4 regions of the Candidatus Symbiopectobacterium sp. NZEC135 genome follow, and region 3 is predicted to be linked to each of the others. Evidence: predicted binding sites of a transcription regulator. Region 3 holds the regulator's gene; each other region holds the start of a gene.
What was found. The regulator Fur, encoded in region 3, represses iron uptake genes when iron is present. The targets are predictions, from matches to a motif close to ATAATAATGAGAACNACTATCAA.
Positions count from the first base shown of each region.

Region 1: a site for Fur is predicted at 1,833-1,855, ahead of J5224_RS06455 (siderophore-interacting protein). Genes of this name have one in related genera too.
Region 2: a site for Fur is predicted at 1,453-1,475, ahead of J5224_RS16310 (siderophore-interacting protein). Genes of this name have one in related genera too.
Region 4: a site for Fur is predicted at 1,682-1,704, ahead of ftnA (non-heme ferritin). Genes of this name have one in related genera too.

Region 1 covers NZ_JAGFPF010000007.1:91,152-94,326, reverse strand. The annotation lists gene J5224_RS06465 (DUF481 domain-containing protein) at 1-813, shown strand, start outside; gene J5224_RS06460 (gamma-glutamylcyclotransferase) at 912-1,610, opposite strand; gene J5224_RS06455 (siderophore-interacting protein) at 1,919-2,749, shown strand; gene chaA (sodium-potassium/proton antiporter ChaA) at 3,049-3,175, shown strand, end outside.
Region 2 covers NZ_JAGFPF010000035.1:28,641-31,815, reverse strand. The annotation lists gene J5224_RS16320 (hypothetical protein) at 113-505, opposite strand; gene J5224_RS16315 (hypothetical protein) at 613-1,038, opposite strand; gene J5224_RS16310 (siderophore-interacting protein) at 1,558-2,466, shown strand; gene ppa (inorganic diphosphatase) at 2,532-3,059, opposite strand; gene plsY (glycerol-3-phosphate 1-O-acyltransferase PlsY) at 3,154-3,175, opposite strand, start outside.
Region 3 covers NZ_JAGFPF010000004.1:86,228-89,402, reverse strand. The annotation lists gene glnS (glutamine--tRNA ligase) at 1-970, shown strand, start outside; gene fur (ferric iron uptake transcriptional regulator) at 1,050-1,496, opposite strand; gene fldA (flavodoxin FldA) at 1,833-2,360, opposite strand; gene J5224_RS04045 (methyl-accepting chemotaxis protein) at 2,815-3,175, shown strand, end outside.
Region 4 covers NZ_JAGFPF010000011.1:37,326-40,500, forward strand. The annotation lists gene J5224_RS08525 (S9 family peptidase) at 1-950, shown strand, start outside; gene J5224_RS08530 (DNA polymerase III subunit theta) at 1,235-1,465, opposite strand; gene ftnA (non-heme ferritin) at 1,831-2,337, shown strand; gene J5224_RS08540 (DUF2158 domain-containing protein) at 2,383-2,562, opposite strand; gene J5224_RS08545 (CAP-Gly protein) at 2,585-3,175, opposite strand, start outside.

The sequences.
Region 1 (3,175 bases), on a different contig from region 3:
CAGGGCGAACGCTATGAAAACGGCGTGCTGTATCCGAACCTGAAAGCGGGTGAAACCCGTTCCGTCGTCGGCGCGCCAGCCGGTGCAGGTCAAGGTGAACAAACGCTGGCGCTGACCAATATCAAATCCATCGTTGCCGCGAAACCGTTGGTCACTGACTTCTCTTGGAAAGGTAACATCGACGCAGGGATGTCACACAAGAAAAGCTCTACCGAAACAGAAAACTACGACGTAAACCTCGATACGCGGATGCGCCACGGCACCTGGCGTCACAACGTGGATGCGACTTACCACGAAGCCACCGAGAATGATGTGCGCAGCACCAAGAATGCCTCCGGTGAATACGCACTGGATAAATTTCTTGATGAGCAATGGTTCGTCCAGTCCCGTTACTACTACAAACGCGACTGGATCGAGAACATCAAGGTCAACCGCTCGTTCGGTCTTGGTCCCGGTTACCAGTTCTGGGACAATGATTTAGGCGCGTTCTCTCTGACGTCTCTGGTCAACAGCCAAACCTTTACCTATCAGAATGAAGCGGAAGGCAAAGAAGACAACTTCTACTCTGCCGGTCTGAAATGGGCCTATAACCGCTATCTGTACAGTAAAACTATTGAAGCCTTCACCAACGGTGAAGTTGGGCGTTCATTCGATGGTACTGCACCCATCTATTTGAAAGCGGAAGGCGGCTTGCGCTTCAAGTTGACCGACTGGTCTTCATTGAGTATGCGCGTGGTGCGCACCCGCATCGAAAGTAATCAAGGGAATGTGGACGATACCATGTATACGCTGGGCCTTGGCGTAGGCTGGTAATCCGATTCGTCGCCATTGGCTGATGTATTACGGTCAATGGCGACGCGGTACGATGTTGTTCGATGCTGTATTAACTAACGCTAAGCGGATTAACGCAGCTAAACGCCCCACCAGTCCCCCTGCTGTGGATGTGCCTGCTTCGCCTGCTCCTGTAGCTCTCGCACCCGCTGTGCCAGCGCCGTTAAGCATTCATCGGTCATACCGTGTTTATTGAGCGCCTCTTCCAGTGCAAACAGATACTGTGCGTTGGTTCCCAGCGGACCGCTGGCTTTGGCAATCAAGGGAGCAACACGGTGTATGCAGGTATCCGCTTCAATCAGCGGATGCTGCTCTTGCGAAACAAACACCAGCGCCGTGAGTGTCTCGCCGTTTTGGCAGTGCAGATCGCACCATTCCGGGCGGTAGCAACCGGTGATCATCTCGCGCTTCCACAGCAGTTCCAGATCTTCACGCAGTGAGGCCTCCGGCAAACGAAATGCCATCCCCGTCGTTTTCCCACCGGGCGTTAATGCCAGCATGCGGCCCGGTTGCGCTGCCGTACCGCGCCCTGCCGTAAGGCGCAGGCAAAATGCACGCTGCCAGCCTGAAAGTGTGGCCAAACGGGCTTCCTCCGGGGTAAATACCGGATTCCACATCAGCGAGCCATAACCAAAAACCCACACCGGGCTATCAGGGCGACGCGATAGCGTCTGGTTCAGGGAGTCCGCTCGCTGCGAAGGCGTGAGCAACAAGTTTTCTTCGATACAACCAAAAGACGTACCACAATCAGCCTTTTGTAAAAAATCGCGTGTTAACAATACCTTAAAACCCCCAACAGCCAATAACCTAACGATAACCGCCGCGTTCTTTCTAACAAAAACAGCGTAACTGCTTAAATTTTCTGCAACTCGTGCCAGAATATGCCATTTTTTGTGTGGCAATCAAGCTTGATCTTAATCACAAAGGGTTAATGTAACGCTGGAATCGTAACAAAAAAGGATGGACCGCGTTTTTTTAGCCAAGCGTGCTTTTTACCTGTTACTAAAATGATAATCACTATCATCAACATGCTATGATGTTGTCCATCAAATCAATAATGATATCGGCTGAATGATGGAGAAATTTAATGGCTCATCCGACAGGTTTTCGCCCAGCCCAACCCCGATTAATCCAGGTTAAACGCATCACCGATCTCTCACCGCACCTGCGCTGCATCACCTTTCACAGCGACACACTGCACGACTACCCGGCTGACGGACGACATGCTGCGCATATCAAACTGTTTTTAGCGCGTCCCGGCCAGAAAGCGCCTACGTTACCCACAGTGGGTGAGCGAGGTCCGCAATGGCCTGAAGGCGAAGCGCGCCCTGTCGTGCGCACGTATACTATTTATGCCTTCCGACCCGAATTGGGCGAAGTCGATGTTGCCTTTGCCCTGCACGACCACGGCGGACCCGCCGTCACGTTTGCCCGCAACGCGCAGCCCGGAGACAGCATAGGCATAACTCAACCGGGTGGTCCGCACCCGATGCTGCCTGCGTCCAGCGCCTATTATCTGGCAGGCGACCCCTCTTCGCTGCCCGCTATTGCGGCGTTGCTCGGTGCGCTGCCCCCCGATGCCACTGGCCATGCCGTTATCCGCATCGACAGCGAGGCCGATCGTCTGCCAATGACCGCCCCCAGTGGCCTCAGCGTGCATTGGGTGGTCGGCTCGACCGCTAGCACGGATACGTTGTTGCAACAGTTCCACGCTGTGACGCGCGATATTGATGCCAGCCGCGCATTTTTCTGGCTGGCGGGTGAAGACCGTATCGTGGTGCAACTGCGCCGTTACGTGCGCAGAGAACTCAAAGCTGAGAGAAATCAGCTTTACGCTGTGCCATATTGGCGTGAAGGGTTAAACGAAGAGGATTATCACCCGAAACGTCATGATGTTATGGATAATCCGGATGACTGATCGGGATAAATTTCACTAGCCACATCAATACAGTGGAGAGAAAACTGCATAATTCTCTTCACTTTCCCTCTTTTTTCCACCAAGAATGTAAAATTACTTAAAATCTCCCGTCTGCTGCGCGCATTCTGCTAATCTGCTTCTGTTTTTTAGGCTATAAATATTTATAAGCCACTTTTTCCGCAACGTCACACCCTTGCACATGGATTGCCATCGCTACCCACCTGGCACCAGTGAAGAGAACAATAAGGCGTGCGGCACTGCTAGTGAGATTCAATACTTTTGATAAGGAGCCACCTGCCATGAAGTCGCACACCGAGGTGATCAAAACGCGTCACCACGAATATTCCCTGATCTTCCCCATTATCGCGCTGTTTGTGTTGTTGCAATGGAGCGATGCACAAAACCTGATGGCTATCCTTGGCATCA
Region 2 (3,175 bases), on a different contig from region 3:
GAATATAATGTGAGAGACATAATGTTCTATCATTATCTATAATTAATAGGATGAAAAAGGAATTTGACGATTAATATTTTTATCAAATTCCTTTTGGCATATCTGTTATTTTTTAAATAAGATTGGTTCGTGGAATAACAATGCTCTCTGGCATTGGAATGCTCCCCCAGGAAAATGGAACAGTAGATGCAATTACACTGATTATTCCAGTGGATGTTGCTGTTTCGAATAATTGCATTTGCATTGAGCCATTTCTAATGATAGCTTCTGCAAATCTTGGTGTTATATTAATGTCATTAGGGTATAGCACTGCTTCTGTACTGGTATATATGTGGTTGGAGGGCGATATTGGCGGCGGTGTTATTTGTGCGTTTGTGGAATTTAATTGATATATAACACCCAGTTGGTTGCTAAAGTCAATGCTCAGGAAAACTGTATGTTGATTTTCAATAGTAGTGTCTACTTTTAGTAATGCATTTCCTGAAATGTAATTTATTATTGACATTTTGGATTCCTCATTATTTTATGATATTATTTCGTTTTGAAAAAATATGTTTATTAAAGAATGCTCTGTTTCAGTGGTGTTTGTGCATAATTTAATGCCCTTATTTTCTAAGGGAGTACATTATTTTCTAACCATATAATATCCATGCGGTTGCTGATAACGTTTGGCAAGCAAACGTTAGAGGGAGCCGTTTTCATGAAATCGGATATTGAGTTTAAATAACCAATTAGTTCTGTTGATTCCGGGAAAGAGTAATATCGAATTTGTAAAGATCCTTCGATAATTGTGGCTGTGCAACTTGTAGGTAAATGTTCTGAAAAATCAAAATTAGCAAGCACGTTTACAGCGCCAGTATAAATATCACCAACATTAAACTCTGGGTTAAAATGTGAAAAATTACCCTCTGTTTTTGCTGTGAATGGTAATATATTGGGCGAAAATGCTATGCTTATACTAACAATATTTCCTTTGTTAGGGATAGTTTTTAACTCAAGGTATAATGTGCCTTTTACGGGGGGGGTGTTGTAATGCATAAATAATTTCCTCTAATAATTTAGTGATGGGCCTAGGTTTTTTAATGCACTCATACGATGATAATGATCAGGCTTTCGATACTAAGTCCATTTTTTGCCATCCATTTTAAAAGGGTAGCGCTGGAAGTTAATAAATGATGTTTTTTTTAAATCAATGTCGGGTATTTGTTATTTTTTGCATCTGAGTCACACTAATTGTCAATGTGGCTAATGTTTTTGGCTTTAATGGTTTCTTTTATAATCATGTGTAAATAAATAGTTGTTCTTAAATTAATGTATTTAAAATGCAGCATATCATTGACATGCTAGTGATATTAATCGATTGAATGAGATTGATATTTCACGTCTGTCATTTCGACTCGTTCCTGATAAAACGATTTTATCGTGGTGAACCGTCGATAAATATCCATTAAGGCAATAATGCTTCTCATTATCAATGTCGAATGCTAAGGTAACCCGTCCTCTGAGGACGACGAAGGGCCATTCTGGCTGCCCCTGCGGGATACGATGAGAAAGGTCATGGCAGATAAACAGAAGTACCGCATTTTTAACGTTGTTCTGGCGTATAAGACTTACCTGACCCCTTCCCTGATGCGCTGCGTGTTCTCCGGCGAATCGGTACGTCAGATGAAAATGGATGCGCCGGATCAACGCATCAAGCTGTTGCTCCCACCTGCCGAGGGCGTTTACCCCGATTTGCCGGACAGTGATGAGTGGTATCGTCAGTGGCTGGCGCTGCCCAAGGCGCAGCGGCCGGTGATGCGCACTTATACTCTGCGCGAGGTAGATGCGGCTAACGGTGAAATGGCGGTAGAGTTTGTGGTTCATGGCACCGAAGGGCCAGCGTCTGCCTGGGCAATACAGGCGCAACCGGGGGATGCATTGCGCATTGTTGCACCGTGCGTCGGGGAGTATGAGGGCGATAGCGGCGGCTATGAGTGGTTGCCACCCGCGGAAATGGCCCATGCCTTGTTAATTGGCGATGAAACGGCATTGCCTGCTATCAAGGGCATTCTGGAACAGTTGGCGCAGCAGTCGCATCCCGTGCAGGTGCAGGCGTTTATCGAAGTGCCGCTGGAGGCCGACTGTGTGGATATGAGTGCCTTTACCTTTGCCGAGGTACACTGGCTGCCGCGTAAGCCGCAGGGTGCCTCTTACGGTGAACGACTGCTGCACAGCGTGCGAACGCATGTGCGTTTGCCGGATATACGCGCGGAAGCAGAGACGACCGAATTGCATGAAGTGGCAGAAGGTGAGTTGCTGTGGGAGTCGGCCAGTCAGACGCACGGTCAGTTCTTTGGCTGGGTGGCGGCGGAGTCTTCGGTGGTGAAAAACCTGCGGCGTTACTTATCCGGTGAACGTCAGGTGCCACGCGATATCATCACGTTTATGGCCTACTGGAGCCGCGAACGGCAGCGCGATGCATGAGGATTGCTGAAAAGAAAACGGCGAGGAGATCCCCGCCGTTAGATACGTTGCGCCGTGCGCTACGCTTATTTTTTCGCGCGTTCGAAGGAGGCAACGATCTCGGCTTTGGCCGCGTCTACGTTTTCCCAACCTTCTACTTTCACCCATTTGCCTTTTTCCAGCGCTTTGTATTGCTCGAAGAAGTGGGCGATTTGGCCGCGCAGCAGTTCCGGCAGGTCGTTCACATCGTTGATGTGATCGTATTCTTTGCTCAGTTTGGTGTGCGGCACGGCAACCACTTTGGCATCTTCACCGGATTCGTCGGTCATTTTCAGCACGCCAACCGGACGGCAGCGGATCACTGAGCCGGGTTGCAGCGGATACGGAGTCGGCACCAGCACGTCAACCGGGTCACCGTCCAGAGACAGGGTGTTGTTGATGTAACCGTAGTTGCACGGATAGAACATGGCAGTTGCCATGAAACGGTCTACAAACAGGGCACCGGTTTCTTTATCGACTTCGTATTTGATGGGGTCAGCGTTGGCCGGGATCTCAATGACTACATAGATATCATCCGGCAGTGATTTGCCCGCCGGGACGTTGATCAAACTCATGTCTGTTTCCTTTTTTCTAACGTCAGAAATGGAGTGGCGGACATTATAGCCAACCCATTGGTAAAGTGCTGCGGTTTTTCAATCTCAGTGGCGTTTAGTCAGCGTCATCGTGTGGC
Region 3 (3,175 bases):
CACGCTGGAGTTCCAGGACAACCGACGCCTGTATGATTGGGTGTTGGACAATATCACCATTCCTTGTCATCCGCGCCAGTATGAATTCTCGCGCTTGAATCTGGAATATGCGGTGATGTCTAAACGCAAACTGAATCAGTTGGTGACTGAAAAAGTGGTTGAAGGGTGGGACGATCCCCGCATGCCGACTATCTCCGGCCTGCGTCGCCGTGGTTACACTGCCGCTTCCGTGCGCGAATTCTGTCGTCGTATCGGCGTGACCAAACAGGACAATAATGTCGAAATGGCGGCGTTGGAATCCTGTATTCGTGATGACCTGAATGAGCATGCACCGCGCGCCATGGCGGTGTTGGATCCGGTAAAAGTGATTATCGAGAACCTGCCAGAAGGCCACGAAGAGTGGGTTTCCATGCCAAATCACCCGAATCAGCCGGAAATGGGCACGCGTCAGGTGCCGTTCAGCCGTGAGATTTATATCGATCGTGCCGATTTCCGTGAAGAAGCGAACAAACAGTACAAGCGTCTGGTGCTGGGTAAAGAAGTGCGCTTGCGCAATGCGTATGTCATCAAGGCGGAACGCGTTGAGAAAGATGAACAGGGTGTTATCACCGCGCTATATTGCACCTATGATGCCGAAACCTTGAGTAAAGACCCGGCTGACGGGCGTAAAGTGAAGGGGGTTATCCATTGGGTTTCTGCCGCACATGCGCTGCCAGCTGAATTCCGCCTTTACGATCGTCTATTCAGCGTGCCAAATCCAGGCGCTGCGGATGACTTCCTTGCAACGATTAACCCGGATTCGCTAAAAGTGGCTCAGGGCTTTGTTGAGCCGAGTTTGGTAAAAGCAGAAGTGGAAAAAGCGTATCAGTTTGAACGCGAAGGATATTTCTGTGCCGATCGCCGTTATTCAAGCGAAACACATCTGGTGTTTAACCGTACGGTAGGTCTGCGTGATACTTGGGTTGGTTGAGGCCAACGCTGACTGAAATGAAAAAACCGCCTGTTTTTTGGGCGGTTTTTTTACGGCATCAATCAGAACAAAGCCTGGCTTATTTCGGGTCGTGGAGCGTTTCTTCTTCGCGGCAGTCGCCCGTACTGCAATGGCCATACAAGTACAAACTGTGGTTAGTCAGTTTAATACCGTGTCTGTCTGCGATTTCGCGCTGACGCACTTCGATAGATTCATCACGGAATTCAATAACGCGTCCGCAATCCAGGCAAATAAGATGGTCATGATGGTGTTGTTGTGTCAGCTCGAACACTGACTTACCACCTTCAAAATTATGACGGGTGACAATACCGGCATCATCAAACTGGTTAAGCACGCGATAAACGGTCGCCAGACCGATTTCTTCGCCCATATCTATCAGTTTTTTATACAAATCTTCCGCGCTGACGTGATGACACTCCGGATCCTGCAACACTTCCAGAATCTTCAGTCTTGGCAGAGTGACTTTCAAGCCGGCCTTCTTTAATGCGGTGTTATTGTCAGTCATGCGGGTTTAGTCCTGTTGCTTTCTCGTCGATGGGGGCAATTAAGCCTATGACATCGGTCGGCTCAAAAATTGTAATGGCGTCTCAATTATAGAACCGCGCATTAAAAATGAAAACCATGGGATGTTAACAATACCGTCTCCATAAAGAAAGTGTGCATTCGCGCGCAATCTCTTGTTGTAAAATGGAGAAAATTGATAAACGTACAAAACCGATGGGTACTATTGTACAGGCTTAGACCGGGAAGTTAAAAAAATGTTTCTATTAATTTAATCGGTTTTATCTATTAATAAAGCCCTGACATTGCTGTCAGGGCTTCTGTGTAAAACAGGGGGCGATCAACCCACCAGCGCTTTCAGGTTGAGTTCTTCGCTGATTTGTTTGACCCAGGCACTCACGCGTTCACCGGTCAGTTCAGGTTGACGATCTTCATCAATAGCCAGACCGATGAAGTGGTTATCGTCTGCCAGCCCTTTAGACGCTTCAAAATAGTAACCTTCGGTTGACCAGTTGCCGACAATCGTTGCCCCGCGCGGTTCAATGATATCGCGCAGCGTTCCCATCGCGTCACAAAAGTATTCTGCGTAGTCTTCCTGGTCGCCACAGCCAAACAGGGCAACAATTTTTCCATTGAAATCAATTTCTTCTAGTGTCGGAAAGAAATCGTCCCAGTCACACTGGGCCTCACCATAGTACCAAGTCGGAATGCCAAGCAGCAGGATATCAAACGCTTCGATATCTTCTTTGCTGCTTTTGGCGATGTCATGAACCTCTGCAACATCACTGCCCAGTTGCTGTTGGATTGTCTTGGCAATGTTTTCGGTATTGCCGGTGTCACTGCCAAAGAAAATGCCTATGAGTGCCATGGATAAAATAACCTCTTTATTCTTAATGGTATGGTGCGGTTTATCACCTACATATCAAGTAATAGTATCAGACGCTGGGGGTGGGAGAAACTTGTATCTTTCCCCTGGCCAAAAGTGGAAATAACCGCTATTAAACAAGGGTATTTATCGGATAGTTCTTTTTTGCCATATCGCCAGTTTCTTTAATTACTTTAGCGGCGACATAGTTAGCACCCATTGCCCTATCTTTGTGAAAAATATCACTAATCACTATTTTTTAGTGACAGCGTGCTGTAGATCACGGAGGGAAACTACTAAATATTCTTTTAATATTGACGATGAAACTAGAAGGTTCGCCGTGTGCTTGTAGGCGTAAGGCATCGCGCGTTTTCCCCTTTGGGGATTGTTTCAAACCTGATGATTTTTTTAAAAATAATAACCCTACCGCACGTTATTTTATATCTGGAGCTTGCTTATGCAATTCTTGAGAAACATCGCCATCAGAACGGCAATGTTATGGGTTTTAGGGGTTTTCTGTGTGCTGTGGGGCGGTGTTTCCGTCTACACCATTTTCTCCTTCAAGGAGATGACCACAACTTCACAGACTAGCACCTTACTGGTTCATAACATGAATTTAGTCAATCAGGGCAACGATCAATACTTTCGTATGGTGACCCGTTTAGCACGTGTGGTGGATTGGCGTCGCACTGGTGAAAACACGCTGGCGGATAAAGAACAGGCGTCAGCATTGACGGCATTGAATAATCTGAAATCCGACTTGGCTACCTTTAGCAGTATCGATCATGCGGGGCTGGATGCCGCGCTGGCTGAGGCAG
Region 4 (3,175 bases), on a different contig from region 3:
GGCTCGCTTATAATCCTACGCCTGAAACGTCGTTGCTGCGTTTTGGTTATTCATCCATGACCACGCCAACCTCGCTGTACGAGATTAATCTGGACAGCGGTGAACAGCGCCTGCTCAAACAGGCTGAGGTCAAACACTTCTCCGCTTCGGATTATTGCAGCGAACGTCTGTGGATCACTGTGCGCGATGGCGTTGAAGTACCGGTGTCGCTGGTGTATCGCCGTGACCGTTACCAACCCGGCAATAATCCGTTACTGGTGTACGGCTACGGTGCCTACGGTAGCAGCATGGAACCGGATTTTAGCGTGAGTCGCCTTAGCCTGCTCGACCGAGGGTTTGTGTTTGCGTTAACCCACATTCGCGGTGGCGGGGAGTTGGGGCAGCAATGGTACGACGATGGCCGCCTGCTCAATAAAATGCACTCCTTTACTGATTTTATTGATATCTCCCGTGCATTGGTGGCACAGGGATATGGTAATGAAAAGCAGCTTTATGCCATGGGCGGCAGTGCCGGGGGCTTGTTGATGGGGACGGTGATTAATCTGGCCCCTGAGCTGTTTAAAGGTGTGGTGGCACAGGTGCCGTTTGTCGATGTGCTGACTACCATGCTTGATGAGTCAATTCCTTTGACGACCGGGGAATATGACGAGTGGGGGAACCCCGGTGAGTCGCATTATTATGACTACATCAAAAGTTACAGCCCTTACGACAATGTCAGTGCTCAAGCCTACCCGCACCTGTTGATTACCACCGGGCTGCACGACTCGCAAGTTCAGTATTGGGAGCCCGCCAAATGGGTGGCCAAATTGCGTGAGCTGAAAACTGACGACAACCTGTTGCTGTTGTTAACCGATATGGACGCCGGGCACGGGGGGAAATCGGGGCGCTTCAAACAATACGAAGACATTGCGCTGGAATACGCATTTTTGCTAATGGTTGAAGAGAAGTAAAAATAAAGGGTTAGTGACTGGAGTAATCCCGCTGAGTGCGGGATTACCCGTTCAGCGTGCTAAGGCATCAGCTCACCGTATCGGTTTGCTGAGCGCGTTTAGACCGTTTATCCGCCCGTTTTTCTGCTGCGGTCTTTGCCGGTTTTTTCTTGCTGTTCTTCTTGCTGTCCATGCCTTTACTCATTTGATTTGCCTCTCTCGGTAAAAGGTGGTTTGCTTCACCATTAACCGCCTGTTAGACGTAACATGCAAGCGAAAAAGTGCTTTGGACAGCAAATTTCAGGCTATTTTGCCTTGGGTTCGTAGGGGAGGCGGGAGAACTGCAACGAACGTTGGCGGTAGAACGCGATGCGTTCACGAAAATAGTCACGCAGATGCTCCGGTTGCTCTCTTTCAACCACTTCTGGAATGACGGGCATGTTGTACCGCTCCTTGAACGCCACGCCAGAGGCTGCGAGATCAACATTCACTTTATCCATCTCTTGCGCAGAAAGGTTAGCCAGATTATACGTCATTGTTCTTATCCTCAGGGCCGTCAGTGAGCGCGCATGATAGCATTTTTTTGCCTGGCGGGCATACGCGGGTATTGCTTCATGACCCGTTTCTAAAAAAGAATGATTATTTTTTAGATTATTAAATTTAAGTGGCGGTTTTTATAAATGTCCGAAAGTACGTTGAAATGAAATAAAAACCATTCTCAAATAGATGCGTAAAATAACGATTTCATGAAATTGAAAATCGTTATCAATTATTTTATGTTGATGATTAATAATGATTTATTTTTAATGTTAATTATATTGATAATAAAATGTTTTTTATTTTTTAACAGCAAGGCATAATGGAAAAAATTGACTCACCTGCCAATCAGAGGGAATGAAAGATGCTTAAAAAAGAGATGATTCAACAACTAAACGATCAGCTAAACCTGGAATTCTATTCTGCTAATTTATATCTGCAAATGAGCGCATGGTGTGGCGATAAAGGTTTTGAAGGTGCGTCAGCATTCCTGAAAACACATTCCCAAGAAGAGATGGAGCATATGCAACGCCTCTTCAACTATCTGGATGATACCGGCAGTATGCCAATACTGGGGGCCATCGCTGCGCCGCCGGTTGATTTTGCGTCACTGGCTGACGTGTTTGAGCAAACCTATGAGCATGAGCAATTAATTACGCGCAAAATCAATGAATTGGCTCATGCGGCAATGACGCAGCAGGATTATTCAACGTTCAATTTCTTGCAATGGTATGTTGCTGAGCAGCATGAAGAAGAGAAATTGTTCAAGTCCATTCTCGACAAACTGGCATTGGTAAGTACTGCGCAAGGGGGTCTGTTCTTTATCGATCAAGACCTGAAGAAAATGACGAGTGCACCGACCCAGCAGTAATGCTTTATTACATACCCTTCAGGCCTGGCCTGAAGGGTATGTGCATTAACACACGCCGAAATTGCCTTCCTCGCGGTAAAGCGAGACGCTATCAACGCTGATTTCTATCTCTTTCTCAATAGGATCGTCAATTCTCGCACAGTAAAGCTTGTCGTTCTCTACGCTAAGCACCCGCATTCTTGGTCCGCCAGTTTTGCTTTGAACGATATCTCCGGGTTTAAACATCGCAACCACCTTTTGCCTCATACTACACATGACGCTTGCTTTTCGCGCCCCAGGCCCCCGCAAGGGTACTGATGACGGCACCGATCAGCAGTGCGATAAAGGACCACAGCGCCGCTTTTGCCGCCGCTTTTGACATCTGGTCCGCCTGTTCAATGGCTTGCTTTTTCCAATCCTCATAGCGCTGCTGAGCCTGTTGTATATTTTGCTGTGCTTCGCTAAGGCGCTCGTTGACTTCTTTTACCATACGATCGCGTGCACTGATAATGTTTTCGACCGCCCGATCTGCCTCAACGGGTGTCAGATCGGTATTTTGCGCTAACGCGCGCTTGATATCATCGCGATTAATACTGGCTGCAATGGTTTTACTCCGTTGCGCAAGTTTCTCGGTTAATTGGGCGGCAACCTGTTCACCCGGCTCTGTACCCACCGCCATGCGGCGTGCAGCCAACATAATATCCTGTTTAGCGCCTTGTAATTGTCGTTTGAGATAATCGGGTTGTAATGTAGGGATACCTGATTTAACTAACGCATTTTCTACCTCATTCTGTAAGCCATCGCTTGAGAGGTGCGTATCAAGCATGATCTCCTCAAACCCATTTTGCCCCGCATCCCC